DNA from 3 places in the Thiorhodococcus fuscus genome. Region 3 is predicted to be linked to each of the others. Evidence: predicted binding sites of a transcription regulator. Region 3 holds the regulator's gene; each other region holds the start of a gene.
The links. Region 3 encodes sigma-54, which starts transcription at its own class of promoters, with help from an activator protein. Its sites were predicted from a motif close to TGGCANGNTNCNTGCTT; they were not measured.

Region 1: a site for sigma-54 is predicted at 1,786-1,802, ahead of ACFSJC_RS02045 (ammonium transporter). Genes of this name have one in related genera too.
Region 2: a site for sigma-54 is predicted at 1,551-1,567, ahead of glnA (glutamate--ammonia ligase). Genes of this name have one in related genera too.

Annotation. Positions count from the first base shown of each region.
Region 1 is NZ_JBHUHX010000004.1:87,957-93,709, forward strand. Features, by position in the region: gene ACFSJC_RS02040 (methyl-accepting chemotaxis protein) at 1-1,304, opposite strand, end outside; gene ACFSJC_RS02045 (ammonium transporter) at 1,840-3,045, shown strand; gene ACFSJC_RS02050 (TusE/DsrC/DsvC family sulfur relay protein) at 3,048-3,350, opposite strand; gene ACFSJC_RS02055 (DUF3050 domain-containing protein) at 3,430-4,212, opposite strand; gene ACFSJC_RS02060 (energy transducer TonB) at 4,321-5,289, opposite strand; gene ACFSJC_RS02065 (biopolymer transporter ExbD) at 5,286-5,660, opposite strand; gene exbB (TonB-system energizer ExbB) at 5,657-5,753, opposite strand, start outside.
Region 2 is NZ_JBHUHX010000036.1:103,003-108,755, reverse strand. Features, by position in the region: gene ACFSJC_RS13310 (cation diffusion facilitator family transporter) at 161-1,315, shown strand; gene glnA (glutamate--ammonia ligase) at 1,806-3,209, shown strand; gene glnL (nitrogen regulation protein NR(II)) at 3,581-4,663, shown strand; gene ntrC (nitrogen regulation protein NR(I)) at 4,656-5,753, shown strand, end outside.
Region 3 is NZ_JBHUHX010000015.1:13,251-19,003, reverse strand. Features, by position in the region: gene ACFSJC_RS06680 (HPr family phosphocarrier protein) at 1-263, opposite strand, end outside; gene ACFSJC_RS06675 (PTS sugar transporter subunit IIA) at 306-701, opposite strand; gene rapZ (RNase adapter RapZ) at 698-1,555, opposite strand; gene hprK (HPr(Ser) kinase/phosphatase) at 1,623-2,585, opposite strand; gene ACFSJC_RS06660 (PTS sugar transporter subunit IIA) at 2,608-3,057, opposite strand; gene hpf (ribosome hibernation-promoting factor, HPF/YfiA family) at 3,492-3,815, opposite strand; gene ACFSJC_RS06650 (RNA polymerase factor sigma-54) at 3,846-5,333, opposite strand; gene lptB (LPS export ABC transporter ATP-binding protein) at 5,604-5,753, opposite strand, start outside.

The DNA of each region.
Region 1 (5,753 bases), on a different contig from region 3:
TTGGGGATCGGCGTGTAGCTGGGCTCGAAGAGTGCGTGCTCTTCGATATGCCCTTGGCTCAGTGCCTGTTCGAGCGCCTTGCCGAGCGCGGCGGCGGCTTGCTGGACGATGTCGGGCATCCGTTTATGGATGGCGATGGCCTCGGTGCCCGTATCGCCCAACTTGAAGACCTTGCTGATCTCGTGGAGATTCACGGCCAGACTCTCCAGCTCTTGCGCCTCCTGCAGGGTTTCGGCCGCGCCGGATGCGTTGCGTTCGACCATCGACATGATCTCGTGGACCGCTCCGACCACCTGCTCGCTCTCGCGTCCTTGCTCGGCGATGACGGAGGCGATCTCGTCGACGCGCTCCATGGTTTCCTGTGCGCCTTGATTGATGTGGTCGAGCGAATCCGCCGCCTGGCGGGCCAGAGTCGCGCCGCTGTGTGCCTGCTCGCTGCCCTGACGGATCGAGGCGATTGCGGTTTGGGTCTCCTGCTGGATGGCGGCGATCATGGAGGCGATCTCGCTGGTCGATGTCGCGGTGCGCTCGGCGAGGCTTCTCACCTCGTCCGCGACCACGGCGAATCCGCGCCCCTGCTCGCCGGCTCGGGCCGCCTCGATCGCGGCGTTGAGCGCGAGCAGGTTGGTCTGCTCGGCGATCTCGCGGATGACGCTCACGATTCCGCCGATCGCCTGGGAGCGCTCGCCGAGCGCGGCGATCACCTGGGCGGATCCCTCCACGGAGCGTGCGATGCGCTCGATCTCGTTGGATGCCTCGGCGGCGGTACGGGTTCCCTCCTGTGAGAGGTCGTGGGCATTCTGGGCGTTCTCCGCAGTTCGGCTTGCGTGCTCGGCGGCCGCATTGACGCTTGTGGTCATGCGCTCGATCCGCTCGACCAGAGCGCCCGAGGTCTCGCGCTGGGCGTTGGATCCGTCGGCGACGGCGCGGGCATGCTGGGCGAGTGCGTCCGCCGTCGCCGCGACCCGTTCGGCGTCGAAGATGACCTTGCCTATGATGCCCTGAAAGCTCTCGATCAGGGCGTTGAAGAGCAAGGCCGAGCGGGCTGCGGGCCCCTTGATCTCGGGTGCGCGGCGCGACAGATCCCCGTCCGCATGCATATGCGACAGGGTGCTTTCGAGTCCGTGCAGTGCCTGGCCCAGGGTCTTCTTGAGCAGCCATGTGGTGATCGAGGCGATCGCGACACCGAGCGTCAGATGCGATGCAAGACTCGGATAGAGTCCTTCTCCCCCGAGGGTTGCCGCCAAAAACCCACCTGCGCCCGCGAGGGCGCCGACCAACGTTCCGATTAACCAATAGCCCATAGTGTTTGCCTCATCGCCCTGGGGCAACGTTTCCTTGAATCTTGACGTGGGTTTGGAGTCCGCCGATCGATCGACGTCTGCTGGCCGTTCAGCGAGGCCGTCGTCGGATTATTCGCAGATTCCCGCTTTCTCGTGCCGTGTTTATTTTGAATCTGTGATGGGGTCCTCGTCACGCCATAGGGGGCGGAATCCGCTTGTGTCGTTCGACTGGCATCCGGCGTGTCGCATGTCGTGACTGATAATGGTGCGCGCTCGGTGCCTCTGTGATCCATGATGGTGCTTTTTCGGAGTGCCTGGGTCGCGCCACTGGTGCTTTGGAATAGTGCGGTCAGGGGCCGGAAGTCATCGACTCATGGTCCATCATCGCAGACCGAGTCGCGCCCAACTCATTCATGCTAGGGACGGTTGTCACCTGTTTGGTGCATGTATGCGTCATCGTGTCAGGTTTCGGAGCACGGAAATTGCGCTCCCCGATGATAATTGGCCTGATACCTGCTTATGGCATGCACCAAAATTGTTCGCATGAGAGTTGACGATGGAGTCACTGCAGGCAGGTACAGACGTCTTGTTCATTCTAGTCGGCGCCGTGATGGTGCTGGCTATGCACGCTGGGTTTGCGTTCCTCGAGGTCGGGACGGTTCGCGCCAAGAATCAGGTCAACGCGCTCTCGAAAATCATGAGCGACTTCGCGATCTCGACCATAGCCTATTTTTTCGTCGGATATAGCTTGGCGTACGGGGTCGACTTCTTTTCGGATGCGGCCGTGCTGCAGGATAAGAGTGGCTACGCGTTGGTGAAGTTCTTCTTCCTGCTGACCTTCGCGGCGGCCATTCCGGCGATCATCTCGGGAGGGATCGCTGAACGTGCGCGCTTCTATCCCCAATTGCTCGCCTCCTTTCTGATCGTCGGATTCCTCTATCCGACGTTCGAGGGCATGACCTGGAACGGCAATCTGGGGATGCAGGCACTGATCGAGCGGCTGTTCGGCGCCCCCTTCCATGATTTCGCCGGCTCGGTAGTGGTGCATGCGGTCGGTGGCTGGATCGCGCTTGCCGCCGTCCTCCTGCTTGGGCCAAGGATCGGGCGCTACCGTAAGGACGGCGGCATAACGGCCCATCCGCCGTCCTCCATTCCCTTTCTGTCGCTCGGCGCCTGGACCCTAACCGTGGGCTGGTTCGGATTCAACGTGATGTCGGCGCAGACCGTTGGGGCTGTCAATGGGCTGGTTGCGGTCAATTCGTTGATGGCCATGGTGGGCGGGATCCTGGCGGCGATGGTCGCTGGCAAGAACGACCCTGGCTTCCTGCATAACGGACCGCTTGCCGGACTGGTGGCCGTGTGCGCGGGCTCGGACCTGATGCATCCGATCGGCGCCTTGATCACCGGAGCGATTGCGGGTGGTCTCTTCGTCTACGCCTTTACCTTGACCCAGAACAGGTGGCGTATCGATGACGTGCTGGGCGTTTGGCCGCTGCACGGTCTCTGTGGGCTTTGGGGAGGCATCGCCGCTGGCATTTTCGGGCTCAAGGCGCTCGGCGGCGTCGGTGGCGTGAGCTTCCTTGCTCAGCTCACCGGCAGTCTGATCGGCGTCGTTCTGGCCTTCGTCGGTGGCGGGCTGGTCTATGGCCTTATCAAGATATCGATCGGGATGCGTCTGAGCGAGGAGGAGGAGTACAACGGCGCCGATCTCAGTATCCACAAGATCACCGCGCAGCCCGATTACAATCGCGGTGAGGTTTGATCCTAAACGCAGCCTGTCGGTTTCGGCAGGCCGCCCCATTTGCAGATCAGCTTCATGGGGCCTTTCTTGAAGATGTCGTAGAGATCCTTGGTGGAGACCTTCTGCTTCTTGGCGAAGATGCGAATGGGCGGAACCACGCCATTCTCTTCGTACATGGAGCGTGCCTCGCGAATGAAGGTCATCACCTGATCGGTCATCTCGAAGTCGTCGGCCTTGGCGAGCTCGATCGCGATCTCTTCGCTCCAGTCGTCGCGGTCGAGCAGGAATCCTTCATTGTCCAGGGGCACGGCTAGCGCTGCGTTCATGTCTTCTCGCCTCGTCGGTTGTTCGGTTTCTGTGTGCGAAACAATCTGGAGGCGAGAAAAAACATGTCAAGCCGGTTGGTTATTGGGGGCGATGCGACGACTCGATCGACTCCAGTACCCCGTCCCAGAAGCGGATACGGGCGCAGATCGCCTCTTCGGCTGCTGTTTCCGCCTCTTCGATGCGCTCGGGATCGTCGGCGCAGAGTCGTTCCAGCAGCTTCATCGACAGGGGGCCGTGGAAGTCCTGGTCGAGATGGATGTGTCGGTTCAGATAGGCATGGAAGGTCGGGGCCTGTTCGGGGGTGATCCCCATGCGCTCTAGGAAGCGTCGAAACATCTCCGGGATCAGATTCTCTCGCCCGAGCGCGAGCGCAGCCGCCGCCATATGCGGCTTGTCCGCGCGGATGAAGCCGAATGTCGTTTCGCTGAAATAGCGCGCCGGGCTGGGGACCTGATCCGAATAGAGCGCCTTGTCCACGCCCAGTGCGGCGACCTCGTCGAGAAAGCGTCGCGGCATCTCGGCATCCGCGCCAATCTCACGCATGGCCTGGCAGTAGAACTCGAAATGGCTGGCGTAATGGAGTTCGCCGTCGGGAAGCGGGATGGCATCCGACTCCTCCTCCAGTACCAGTTGATTGATGAAATATCGCAGGTCGGGATCCTCGGTCGGTATCCAGGGTACCCGGACCGGGGCGATGGAGGATTGGAGGTATTTGATTAGGGACATAAAGTCCCAGACCGAGAAGACATGATGGTGCATGAAGATTCGCAGGTCCTCAACGCGCTCGATCGCCCCGTAGATCGCATGATTGGCGAGTTGATCCTGCAGGGGGCGCAAATGCTCAAGGTCGAGTGATGCCATGTTCGTGTCCTCGTTATTTAAGCGTTTCAGCGGATGCTGAACCAATGATACTCAAGGTCCCTCGAATCGGTCAGTTCTGGTGCGTCGGCCGTTCGAGTCGGTGCGATCTCATTGGAGGTCGAAACGAATCGGAACCTGGAGTGCCCAGGTTCTGCGGTTCAGTTCGGTCGGAATCGGCTTGAAGCGCCCGAGCCGGCGCATGGCGTCGAGTGCGGCCCGGTCGATCGATGGATGCCCGGAACTTTTGACGATACGGATCTGACCGATGTGTCCGTTTGCCTGAATGACGAAGGCCAGGGTCGTCGTCCCCGTTTGCTGACGGCGTCTGGCACTGGCTGGATAGCGTTGCTGGCGCGAGATCGCACGTTGAAGCGCGGACAGATAGGTGCGCTCGGATGCCTGTTGGCGTGCCTTCGACACCCCTGGGGATGTGCCGCTGCCTTTGCCATTTCCGTCCGCCGAGCCTTGGGCGCGCGATCCGCTGCCCCTCGTATCGCCGTGATCGGGTGTGCGCTTGGTCTTTGCCGGCGCCGGATTATTTGTGGGGGACGCGGCTTTTCGCACCTTCGGCTTCGGGGTTGGCTTGGGCGGTCGTTTCGTCGTCTTGTTGGCCGTCTTGGCCTCTGGCGCCTTGTCGTGGTGTGGTTTCGTGCTCCGGCGTTCCGTGTTGGGTTCCAGAGGGCGGGGCGTCGGGGTGGGTTTAGGCTGAAGCTTGGGCGCGACCGTTGGCGCCACTGGGATCGGGGGAGGTGGTGGCTCGGGGTGGTCAGCGCTCGAATCCGTTGGCTCCGTCTCCGTCTCCGGCTCCGGCTCGGTTTTGCTTGGTGGCGTCTCGTCGCGTGCGGTTGCTGGTGACGGCTGGGTGCCGGGCGTTTCGGTTGTCGCCGGGGCATCTGCCGCTGCGGGTTCGGGGTTACCGAACATGCCAAGCTCGATCGGGACGGTTGTCTCACCTTGGTGTGGCGGATCGGCTGGCGTGCCGAGTCGCAAGAGCGCGGCGGCCCCGGCCGCGTGCAGCACTGCGGAGCATGCGATTCCGGCCCAGATGCAGCGTCGGCAGCGCTGGATTCGGCTCATGACTTGCGAGTCAGGATGGTCAGGCGCTCCAGCTTGCGGGTCTTGAGCTGATCGACGACGGCGACGAAGCGTTCGAAACGGGTCGCTGCGTCGACGCGCAGAACGATGGGAGTCGATGTCTCCAGGCCGTCCAATGCCGTGGCGAGCCGTTCCTCGGTGACGGGCTCCGCGTCCAGGTAGAAGGCGCCATCGGCGTCGATCGCGATCTCGACCGAGTGCGGGGGAGGCGTGTCGGGTTGGCTCGTCGACGTGGGTAGCCGGATCTCCAGGCGCCCCTCGCTGATGAAGGTCGCCGTCGTCAGCACGATGGCGAGCAGCACCAGCATGATGTCGATGAAAGGCAGGACATTGATCTGATCGATGCGTTTCATGGACGCTTCACCCTGCGCCAGCGCACCTTGAGCGATTCGGTTCGCCGCAGCAGTGCGTTGTAGAAGACGAGCGATGGGATGGCGACGACCAGG
Region 2 (5,753 bases), on a different contig from region 3:
TTCTTGGGTCGAGACGGGTCTCGCGTTCTCCAGGCGTCCCTCGGCGCGAATCACGCCAAGGTCGACCCACCCCGAGAGGCACGTCTCATACACCGCGTGACACCCTGGCTCCGCTATACTGAGCCGCTCGCTCCAACATTCGTCTCGACGACCGAGTACCGTGTCCAAGGAAAACCAAACTCAGATCGACCGCACTCAGGCAGTGACCCGCACGGCTGTGGGTGGCGCCATCGTCAATCTTCTTCTGTCGGTGCTCAAGGTGGTCGTGGGGCAGCTCGGCCATTCCCAGGCGCTCATCGCCGACGGCATCCATTCGCTCTCCGATCTGCTCTCCGATCTGCTGGTCCTCATCGCCGGCCACCATGCGAGCCAGGAGGCGGATCGCGATCATCCCTACGGCCACGCACGCTACGAGACGGTCGCGACCCTCGCTTTGGGGTTCCTGCTGTTCGGCGTCGCCATCGGTATCGGCTGGGATGCCGCCGAGCGACTCTTTCAGCCCGAAGAACTCCTTCGCCCAGAACTCTCCGCCTTGGTCGTGAGCCTGTTTTCGATCGGCGTGAAGGAATGGCTCTATTGGTGGACCCTCGGCTATGCCAAGCGGGTCAAGTCGGATCTGCTGAGAGCCAATGCCTGGCATCATCGCTCCGACGCCATCTCCTCGATCGTGGTCTTCATCGGCGTTCTCGGCACCATGGCCGGACTTCCCTATCTGGACGCCATCGCCGCCATCCTCGTCGCGGTCATGATTGCCAAGATCGCCTGGGAGCTCGGCTGGGAGGCAACCAACGAACTGGTCGACACCGGACTGGAGGCCTCTCGTCTGAAAGACGTCACGGATACCATCTGTTCGGTCGGCGGCGTCCGTTCCATCCATATGCTGCGAACCCGGCGCTCCGGCGGGCGGGCCTCGGCCGACGTTCACGTCCTGGTCGATCCCTACGTCAGCGTTTCGGAGGGGCATATGGTCAGCGTTCTGGTGGAGCAGCGCCTGAAACGTCAGATTGCCGAGATCACGGACGTCACGGTGCATATCGATCCAGAGGACGATGAGACCATTCCGGCCGGTCCGCTTCTGCCACTTCGCGCCGAGGCGCTGGCCATCATCGCCTCGGCCTGGTCGGCGATTCCGGCGGCTTGCGAACGCGAGCGTGTCGTCTTCCACTATCTGGGAGGCAAAATCGATATCGACGTCTATTTGCCGATATCGGCTTGCCTGAGAAAGGGCTGGGATCCCTCCGGTTTGAGGAACGAGCTCCAGAACGCCCTGGCCCAAGAACCGGCCTTCGGGCGTGTTCGGATCTACTATGGGTGACTTTATGCGCTATATTGGTGCGCTCGCTCGTCATCAGGTACGTTATTGGTGCAATTCTGGGCTCGCATGTGCCGCAGCGTCTGATGACCACTCATCCATACGGGATCGCAACCAGGTAGCGTCGGCACCTTATGCAAGGTATATCCCAATTAAATCATCCTATTAGACCGTTAGTGCGCATGCCTCCATCCCCGAACCATGAGGTCAACCCGAGCCACCTGACAAGGCGGATGCTTGGCGTATTCATTGCATACGGCCAGCGAGACCATTGAGTGGGCCAACCGCCCAACCCCGAGTCCCCTCGCGGACAGAGCCGACGGCTCCATCCGACCTCTTCAGGGATTTCGATAGCGGCTCGTGCAACTCAATCGGCGACCTGTTACGCTCCGGCGCCGGGTGCGATGCCTTCTGTGAGCCCGTCTCTCGACTCGGCGTCCAGAATCGCGTCTGCCGGAACAGATTTTGAGAAAACTGCATCGGAGACTGCCAAATGACAGATGTCATTAAGATGATCAAAGACAACGAAGTGAAGTTCGTCGACCTTCGCTTCACGGATACTCGCGGCAAGGAGCAGCACGTCTCCATGCCCGCCAGTGTCATCGACGAAGACATGTTCAAGGACGGCAAGATGTTCGACGGTTCGTCGATCGCCGGCTGGAAAGGCATCGAGGCATCCGACATGGTGCTCATGCCCGAGGCGGACACTGCGGTCATCGACCCCTTCTCCGACGAGAACACCCTGATCATCCGCTGCGACATCCTCGAACCGGACACCATGATCGGCTACGAGCGCGATCCGCGTTCCGTCGCCAAGCGCGCCGAGGCTTACCTCAAGTCCACCGGTATCGCCGACACCGCCTATTTCGGGCCCGAGCCGGAATTCTTCGTCCTCGACGACGTCCGTTGGGGCTCCGACATGTCGGGTTCCTTCTATAAGATCGACTCCGAAGAGGCCGGCTGGAATTCCGAGCGCGTCTTCCCCGACGGCAACATGGGTCATCGTCCTGGCGTCAAGGGTGGTTACTTCCCGGTTCCCCCGGTCGACTCCCTCAACGATCTGCGTGCGGCCATGTGTCTCACCCTCGAAGAGATGGGCGTTGGGGTCGAGGTTCATCACCACGAAGTGGCGACCGCAGGTCAGTGTGAGATCGGCACCAAGTTCGACACCCTGGTGGCCCGCGCCGACCAGAACCAGATCCTCAAGTACGTCATCCAGAACGTCGCTCACGCCTATGGCAAGACAGTGACCTTCATGCCCAAGCCGCTGGTCGGCGACAACGGCAACGGCATGCACGTCCACCAGTCCCTGTCGAAGGATGGCCAGAACCTCTTCGCAGGCGACAAGTACGCCGGTCTGTCCGACAACGCGCTCTACTACATCGGCGGCATCATCAAGCACGCCCGTGCACTGAACGCCCTGACCAACGCCTCGACCAATTCCTACAAGCGTCTGGTCCCCGGCTTCGAGGCTCCGGTCATGCTGGCCTACTCGGCTCGCAACCGTTCGGCGTCGATCCGTATCCCGCACTGCGCCAGCCCCAAGGGCCGTCGCATCGAGGTGCGTTTTCCCGACTCGACCGGTAACCCCTATCTGTCGTTCTCCGCGATGATGCTGGCCGGTCTCGACGGCATCATGAACAAGATCCATCCCGGCGACTCAATGGACAAGGACCTCTACGACCTGCCGGCCGAAGAGGCGAAGGCTATCCCGACCGTGTGCTCCTCGCTCGACATGGCCCTGGAAGCACTCGACAAGGACCGCGAGTTCCTGACCGCTGGCGGCGTCTTCTCCGACGACCTGATCGACAGCTACATTAAGCTGAAGATGGATGAAGTGACCCGGCTGCGGATGACGACGCACCCCGTCGAGTTCGACATGTACTACAGCCTCTGATCGGATCGATCGTCATTCGGTATTAAGAATGACCGGGTGCATGGACGCACCCAATATCCGCCCGTCCTATCGCCACACTGGGCGACTGCACCAAACCCTCCGTTCGCCTGCATATGCCGGGCGTCCCTCGATAGCCCCCTCGCAGCGATGCGTTTCGTCGCTATTCGGGCGCGAAAGCACTCCCGATCCTCCAGCATGCGGAATCGCCCCCAAGCCTAAAACTTGGCTCGCTTATTGCTTTTATAGGTCAGGATCCCGATCCTTAGACATGATCGAATCACCTCGTCGTTGCCACTCACCTTCGGTTCAGGATCGAAACCGATTTCGTCAACGAGCGACGACGCAGCGAACATCTATCTGGATTACGCCTCATGACGATTCCGCCAACGGTCAGACCGGCCATTGAGAGGATGATTCTGGATCATCTCAATACGGCAGTGATGCTGTTTGACAAGGACTTAACCCTTCGGTACATCAATCCGGCGACCGAAATTCTGTTCGAGGTCAGTTCGCGCCACCTGATCGGGCAAACGGCGGGCGTGCTTTTGCCCTGTCCTGGAAACCATGCCTTGGAACGCCTCACCGCTGCGCTGAACTCCCGCCACCCCTTCACCGAACGGGAGATCAACATCACAGTCGCGGACGGACGCACCAAAACGGTGAACTGTACGGTTCTGCCTTTGCATCATGATGATGCAGGCGATGAACTGCTGGTCGAGCTCTATCAAGTTGATCGCCAACTCCGCATCACCCGCGAGGAGCAACTGCTGACCCAGCATCAGGCGGCGCAGGCGCTGATCAAGGGACTCGCCCACGAGATCAAAAATCCGCTTGGTGGACTGCGTGGAGCGGCTCAGCTACTCGAACAGGAACTGCCAGACCCCGCATTGCGCGAATACACCCGGATCATCATCGAAGAGGCGGACCGGCTTCAGGCGCTGATGAACCGGATGATCGGTCCGAATCTCATGCCGCGTCGCGGAATGCTCAACATTCACGACGTCATCGAGCACGTCCGAGGGCTGCTGCTGGCTGAATTCCCGCGTGGCCCCGTGATGCTGCGCGACTATGACCCGAGCATCCCGGATTTCATGGCCGATCAAGACCGCCTGATCCAGGCGTTCCTCAATCTCGCCCGCAATGCCGCAGCAGCGGCCGGGCTCGACGGTTGTGTCGAATTCCGAACCCGCGTCCTGCGCCAGTTCACGATCGGCAATCGGCGTCACCGCCTGGTTCTGCTGACCCAGATGCGTGACAACGGACCGGGAATCCCCGAAGAGATTCGCGATCAGATTTTCTTTCCGATGGTTTCCGGGCGCCAGGGCGGAACCGGTCTGGGTCTGTCGATCGCGCAAGAACTGATCAACCAGCACGGTGGGCTCATCGAATGCGAGAGTCGACCCGGAGAGACGACCTTTTGTGTCTACCTGCCCCTGGAGTGCGACCATGAATAGAGAGCCCAAGGTGTGGGTCATCGATGACGATCGCTCGATTCGCTGGGTGCTGGATCGAGCCATGCGCAAGGCTGAGATGAACGTCACCTGCTTTTCGAACGGGGTGGGCGTCATGGAGGCCCTGCAGCAGGAGCAACCGGATGTCATCCTCACCGATATCCGCATGCCCGGCGTCGATGGTCTAGATCTGCTCCGCCAGGTCTCCGCCCGCTATCCGGGGCTGCCGGTCATTATCATGACGGCCCACTCCGATCTGGACAGCGCCGTATCGGCCTTTCACGGCGGGGCGTTCGAATATCTGCCGAAGCCGTTCGATCTGGACGAGGCGGTCTCCCAGGTCAGGCGGGCCTGCAGACGCGGCCGCGAGGATCGCACCGAGGAGATCAGTGCGCCGAAGGGGCCGGACATCATCGGCGAGGCGCCCGCGATGCAGGATGTGTTTCGCGCCATCGGACGTTTGGCGCGATCCAACATTACGGTCCTCATCAACGGGGAGTCCGGCACGGGCAAGGAGTTGGTCGCGCATGCGCTGCATCGTCACAGCCCGCGCAGCGATTGTCCCTTCATCGCCCTGAACATGGCGGCGATCCCACGCGATCTGTTGGAGTCGGAGCTGTTCGGTCACGAGCGCGGCTCCTTCACCGGCGCTCAGGCGCGTCGAGAGGGACGTTTCGAGCAGGCCGATGGCGGCACGCTGTTCCTCGACGAGATCGGCGACATGCCCGCCGAACTCCAGACGCGCCTGCTGCGAGTGCTCGCCGATGGCGAATTCTATCGTGTCGGCGGTATCTCCCCCATCAAGGTCGATGTGCGCATCATCGCGGCGACTCATCAGAACTTGGAAGATCTGGTTCGACAGGGCCGTTTTCGCGAAGACCTGTTCCACCGCTTGAACGTGATCCGGATCCATCTCCCTGCGCTGCGCGATCGGCGCGAGGACGTTCCGCTTCTCATGCGTCATTTCCTGGCCCAGGCCGCGCAGGAGTTGAGCTGCGAACCAAAGGTTCTGCTGGCCGACGCGATCGAGCACCTCAAGCGACTGGACTGGCCAGGGAACGTGCGTCAGTTGGAGAATACGGCTCGCTGGGTG
Region 3 (5,753 bases):
CTCTCTCCGAAACGGTTGCGGATGAGCGTCTCGATCGCGTCGATGGCCTCCTGCTCGTCCTCGCCCTCGGCCTGAACCGTCACACAGGTGCCCTGGCTGGCGGCCAGCATCATCACGCCCATGATGCTCTTGCTGTTGACGCTCTGGCCGCGGCGCTCGATCTCGATATGGCTCTTGAAGCGTCCGGCGCATTGCACCAGCTTGGCTGCCGCCCGCGCATGCAGGCCCAGCTTGTTACAGATCTCGAATTCTTTGCGAATCATCCGGCATGAATCCCTGTTGCGCGAGTGGTCTCATCGCGGTTTTCAATCGTGCTTGCAGCGTTGGACGCCATCGCGTCCGCCTTGAAGTGCCTTCTCGGCCACGGCATCCAGGTCGAGGGTGGCGTAGTTCAGCGTTCTCAACAGCATGGGCAGATTCACGCCGGTGAGCACCTGTACGTTGGTCCGTAGTTCCAGGAGCCTGTTGGCCACGTTGCACGGGGTGGAGCCGAAGAGGTCGCTCAGGATGAGTACACCGTCGCCCTCGTCGAGCCGATCCAGACTGTGCAGGCATTCCTCGATCAGGTCCTCGCGCGGCGTGTCGTTGACGACCTCGACACCCTCGACCCCGGCTGGGACGGTGCCGAGTATCTCGCCTGCGATCCGCAGCAGATCCCGGGCGAGCGGGCTGTGTGTGATGAGTAGGACTCCGACGCTCACGCCAGTTCTCGATGCCGGACGATGACGCTGTGCCCGAGCCGCTCGAAATGGCGTCTCAGTTGCTCCGTCATGTAGACCGAGCGATGCTGCCCTCCGGTGCAACCGATGGCGATGGTGAGATAGCTGCGGCCGTCGGTTTCGAAATGGGGAATCCAGCGCTCGAAGAAGGTGAGGATGTCATCGCGCATGTCTCGGGTCTCGGTGTGCTCTTCCAGGAACGCCTCGATCAGCGGATCCAGCCCGGTCAGCGGCTTGAGCTCGGGTTGCCAATGAGGGTTGGGAAGGCAGCGCACGTCGAAGACGAAGTCGACGTCCTGCGGGACCCCGTGCTTGAAGCCGAACGACTGAAGCAGAATCGATGCCTTGGGCGAGGCGTTGCCCATCGCCCAGCCGCGAACCCGGTCGCGAAGTTCGTGGATGTTGGTCTGGGTCGTGTCGATCTGGACATCGGCGCAGTCTCGAATCGGTTTGAGCAGCTCGCGCTCCAACTGGATGGCCTCGCTCAAGGGGCGCTCGCCGCGCGTCAGCGGGTGCTTGCGGCGTGTCTCGCTGAAGCGCTTGATGAGGGTCTCCGTCTGCGTCTCCAGAAAGAGCACATGGCAGTCGATGCCTTGCTCCAATGCCGTCGTCACCAGCTGGGGGAGCTGGATCAGCGCCTCCCTGTTGGTTCGGGCATCGATCCCGACGGCCGTGTTGGTGAAGGCGGTATCCAGCGTGTTGTGGAGCCCCAGCGCCAAATCCTTTAGCAGGAAGAGCGGCAGGTTGTCGATGCAGTAATACCCCAGATCCTCGAGCGTGTGGAGCGCGACGCTCTTTCCGGAGCCTGACAGGCCGCTGAGAATGATGAGTTTCATCGCATGTCTTCGCGTCGGGTGTCGTTGATGTGAGACATCGAATATGAGGCGTCGCTGTCCAGCGAACTCAGCGTCGGAGTGTCGGTGGATCGGGTCGGTCGATGCTGATCGCTCTGGCCTGGCGGTCGATGAAATCCACTCCGGCGTCATAGCCCCGGATCCGTAGGATCTGGTGGCGCACCGCCGCTTCGACCAGGATGGCCAGATTGCGGCCGGGGGCGACCGGCATCAGGATCTTGGGGACGGCGACGCCCAGGATGTTCATGGCCGTGAGGCTTCCGCTGAGCCGATCGATGCATTCGAGCTGCTGGTGGTCCAGCGGCTGCAGGTCGATGATGAGGTTGAGCGTTTTGTCGCGCAGCACCGCGCCCTCGCCGAACATGGCCCGGATGTTGAGAATGCCGAGTCCTCGGACCTCAAGGAAGTCTCGGAGTGTCTCCGGGCAGGTCCCTTCCAGTACCTCGGGCGCGATGCGGGCGAACCGGGGCGCGTCGTCGGCGATGATGCGGTGACCGCGCGTGATGAGCTCCAGCGCCAGTTCGCTCTTGCCCACCGCTGGATTGCCCACCAGCAGCACGCCCATGCCCAGCACCTCGATGAAGACGCCGTGAACGGTCTCGCGTTCGGCCAAGGCGTGGGTCAGGAAATAGCGTAGATGGTTGATCAGATCCTGATCCCCGAGCGACGAGCTGAGAAGCGGGGTCTGGGTGCGCTCGGCGACCTCTCGCAGGGCGGCATCCGGCTCGATGTCATCGGAGAAGATCACCGCTGCGGGACGGTCGGCGAAGAGCTTTTCGATGGTTTCGGTAAAGGCGGTGCTTCCCAGTTCGGTCAGATAGATCTGCTCGGGGTGGCCGATCACCTGCAGTCGGTTGGGGTGGATGCAGTTGAGCGATCCGATCAGAGACTGGCTCCCGTGCGCAGGTGTTTCGCCGCGCAGCGGGCGTGGCTCCTTGGGCTCGGGTGTGAGCCAACCGAGCTTGAGTTGCGGCGCCGTCTGAGCGATCAGGAATTGCAGGCTGTCGATCATTGCTGGCGTCTCGCCGGGCGGTCTATCGTGCGTTCAGGACGCTCAGGAGTCGGGCAGCGGAGTCGGCTTCGCGCAGTTGCGCTCGGATCTCGGGGTCGCTGAAGAGGCTGGCCAGATGGGCGAGCAGGTGGAGATGCTCCTCGTTCGCCGCCTCCGGGACGAGCAGGGCGAAGGCCAGGTCGACGGACTCGCCGTCTGCGGCATCGTAATCGATCCCTTGCTTGATCTGGACGAAGGCGCCGATGACGTCGGATACCTCCTTCAGGCGCGCGTGAGGCAGCGCGATCCCGTGACCGAGCCCGGTACTGCCGAGACGCTCGCGTTCGAGCAGGCGCTCGAAGACGGTTTCGGTCTGTAGTCGCGGGTGATCGGTCGCCAGGAGTTCGGCCAGTGTTTCGAGCAGACGCTTCTTGCTGGAGATCTCAAGGCCGCATCCGATGCGGGATTCGCTGATCAGATCGGGGCTGAACATGGGGTCAACTCCTGTCAGGCACCGGCGCGTTTCACGGCGATCATGTCGCTTGGCGATGGTTGCCAGAGGCATCGCGGACAAGTGATTCTGGTCATGAGTCGTGGTTTCCTCGAAATCGGCCCGATGACGGGTGCATGGGATGACGGGTGCATCATATGTGCTCAGTCGCCATCGTCTCAATGAAAAACACCTCGAACGGCCTTCCTTGTGTCCGTTCGAGGTGTCGCGCGCCTCAGCGAGTCGGCGCAGCGGTCAGATCGATGCGTATCGGGATCTTAGGCGCTTTCGGTCAACGTTCATGCGACGACCTGGCGTGACGTCCGTCTTCGGTGTCGGGCGAGGGCGGGGCGGCGCTTGGCCATGCTCCCGCCGGCCCTCTTAGAGGACGAACGCCCATTCGGCGTCATTCGGTATGAACGTTTCCGGCCATCGCCTCATTCCTCCTCGGCGGCGGCGATCGGTGCACCAGGTCGGTGGCTGTTCTTCTTCTCCTTGTAGCGGATCACTTGTCGATCGAGCTTGTCGATGAGCCCGTCGATGGCTGCGTACATGTCTTCATGGGCGGAGTCGGCAAATACCTTGCCTCCATTGATATGGAGCGTCGCCTCCGCCTTTTGGGTGAGCTTTTCAACGCTGAGGACGACGTGGGCGTTGATGACGTGGTCGAAGTGTCGTTCGAGACGTTCGAATTTGCTGTCGACATAACCCTTCAGCGCTTCGGTTACGTCGATGTGGTGACCCGTCAGGTTAATCTGCATCATTTGACTCCTTAGGTTCAAACAGCCTGCTCATGCTAGGCGTTTGCGCTCGTTCGAGGGTGGGATACCCATTGCCTCGCGATATTTGGCGACTGTTCGGCGTGCGACCTTGATGCCCTGATCAGCGAGTTCCTGTGCGATTTTGCTGTCGCTCAAGGGCTTTCTGGCGGATTCCCCCGAGATCAGCTTGCGAATCAGGGCGCGGATCGCCGTGGATGAACACTCGCCGCCAGAAGCGGTGTTGACGTGCGATGAAAAGAAATACTTGAACTCGAATGTGCCTCGCGGTGTATGCATGTACTTCTGGGTGGTGACCCGGGATACGGTGGATTCGTGCAGTTCGAGCGCCTCGGCGATGTCGCGCAGAACCATCGGGCGCATGCCCTCGTCGCCGAGTTCGAAGAAGTCCTGTTGCATCTCCACGATCTTGGATCCCACGCGCAGAACCGTGTCGTTGCGGCTGGCCAGGCTCTTGATGAACCATCGTGCCTCCTGCAGATGGCTCTTGAGCGTGGTGCTGTCCGCGCTTTGATCCGAGCGCCTGATCAGTCGCGCGTAATCCGCGTTCACTCTCAGTTTCGGCGTCGACTCCGGATTGAGTTCGACGTGCCAGCGACCCTCCCCTTTACGGACGAAGATGTCGGGGACAACGTACTCCGGCGGCGCCTCTTCGATCAAGGTCCCCGGCTTCGGATTGAGTTGGCGGATGAGCGCGACCGCCTCCGCGATGCGCTCCTCCGGTTCCTTCAGCAGGCGGGCGAGCGCGCCGAGGTCCCTTCTGGGCAAATGCTCGAAACCCTCAGCGCAGACCCGAAGGGCCAGGTTGCGTGCAGGAACCTGGTCGGGCAACTGACGCAGCTGGATGATCAGGCATTCCTGGATGCTGCGTGCGCCGATGCCTGGCGGGTCGAGCGATTGGACGCGGTGGATCAGCGTCTCGACCTCCTCGACGCTGATATCCGGGTTGTCGATGGCGGCGAGCAGCTCATCGACGTCCGCGCGCAGATAGCCGGCCTGATCGATCGAGTCGATGACCGTCTGAGCGATCATGAAGTCGCGCTCGTTCAGACGGCTCAGATTCAGCTGCCAGGCGAGATGATCCTGCAGGCTTTGTGGGCGGCTCTGCTGGGCGAACGGATCGAAATCGGAGCTGTCGTCGCTGCCGTGCGAGGTCGGCGGCAGATAGCTGTCGAAGACGTCGGTCCACTGGGTGTCGACCGGCAGATCGTCCGGCATCTCGTTCGACTCGGCGCGGATCTCGCGATCCACGGCCAAGTCCTGCTCGCCGCGCTGGGGTTCCGCCTCGACCTGGCTCTGGTCGAGCCGCACGTCGCTCTGCTCACTGGCCGCGAAACGTTCGTTCTCATCGCCCTCTTCGAGCATGAGATTGGTTTCGAGTGCCTCTTGGATCTCCTTCTGGAGCTCGAGCGTCGAGAGTTGCAGCAGCTTGATCGCCTGCTGCAACTGGGGCGTCATGGTGAGGTGTTGGCTGAGGCGAAGCTGGATGGATTGCTTCATCGATCGCGTACGCGCCTTGAGGTGAACCGCTTGAGGTCTAAAGCAATAAGAGTGCCTGTTGCCATTCTAGCCCATTTCGGCGAAAAGAGCCGCCAGTCGCCGGAGGTTGGTTTGCGGCTTTGTTTTGTAAGACATTTCTGTCTTTCACTCGCCAGATATGGGGCGGGCGGTGCAGAACGCCATCCAGTCCATGATGGACCGGCGCTGGCGGCTGACGGCGTGAGGCTGGTGGCTATATGTCGGCTCATGGATGCTTCGTGAGGTCGCCGTTCACATCGAGAAGTCGGCGCCGAGATAGACGTCTCGAACCTGCTGGTTGGCGAGCAACTCGCGCGGCTGGCCCGAGGCGATTACGTTTCCATTACTGATGATGTAGCCTCGATCGCAGATATCGAGTGTCTCGCGGACATTGTGGTCCGT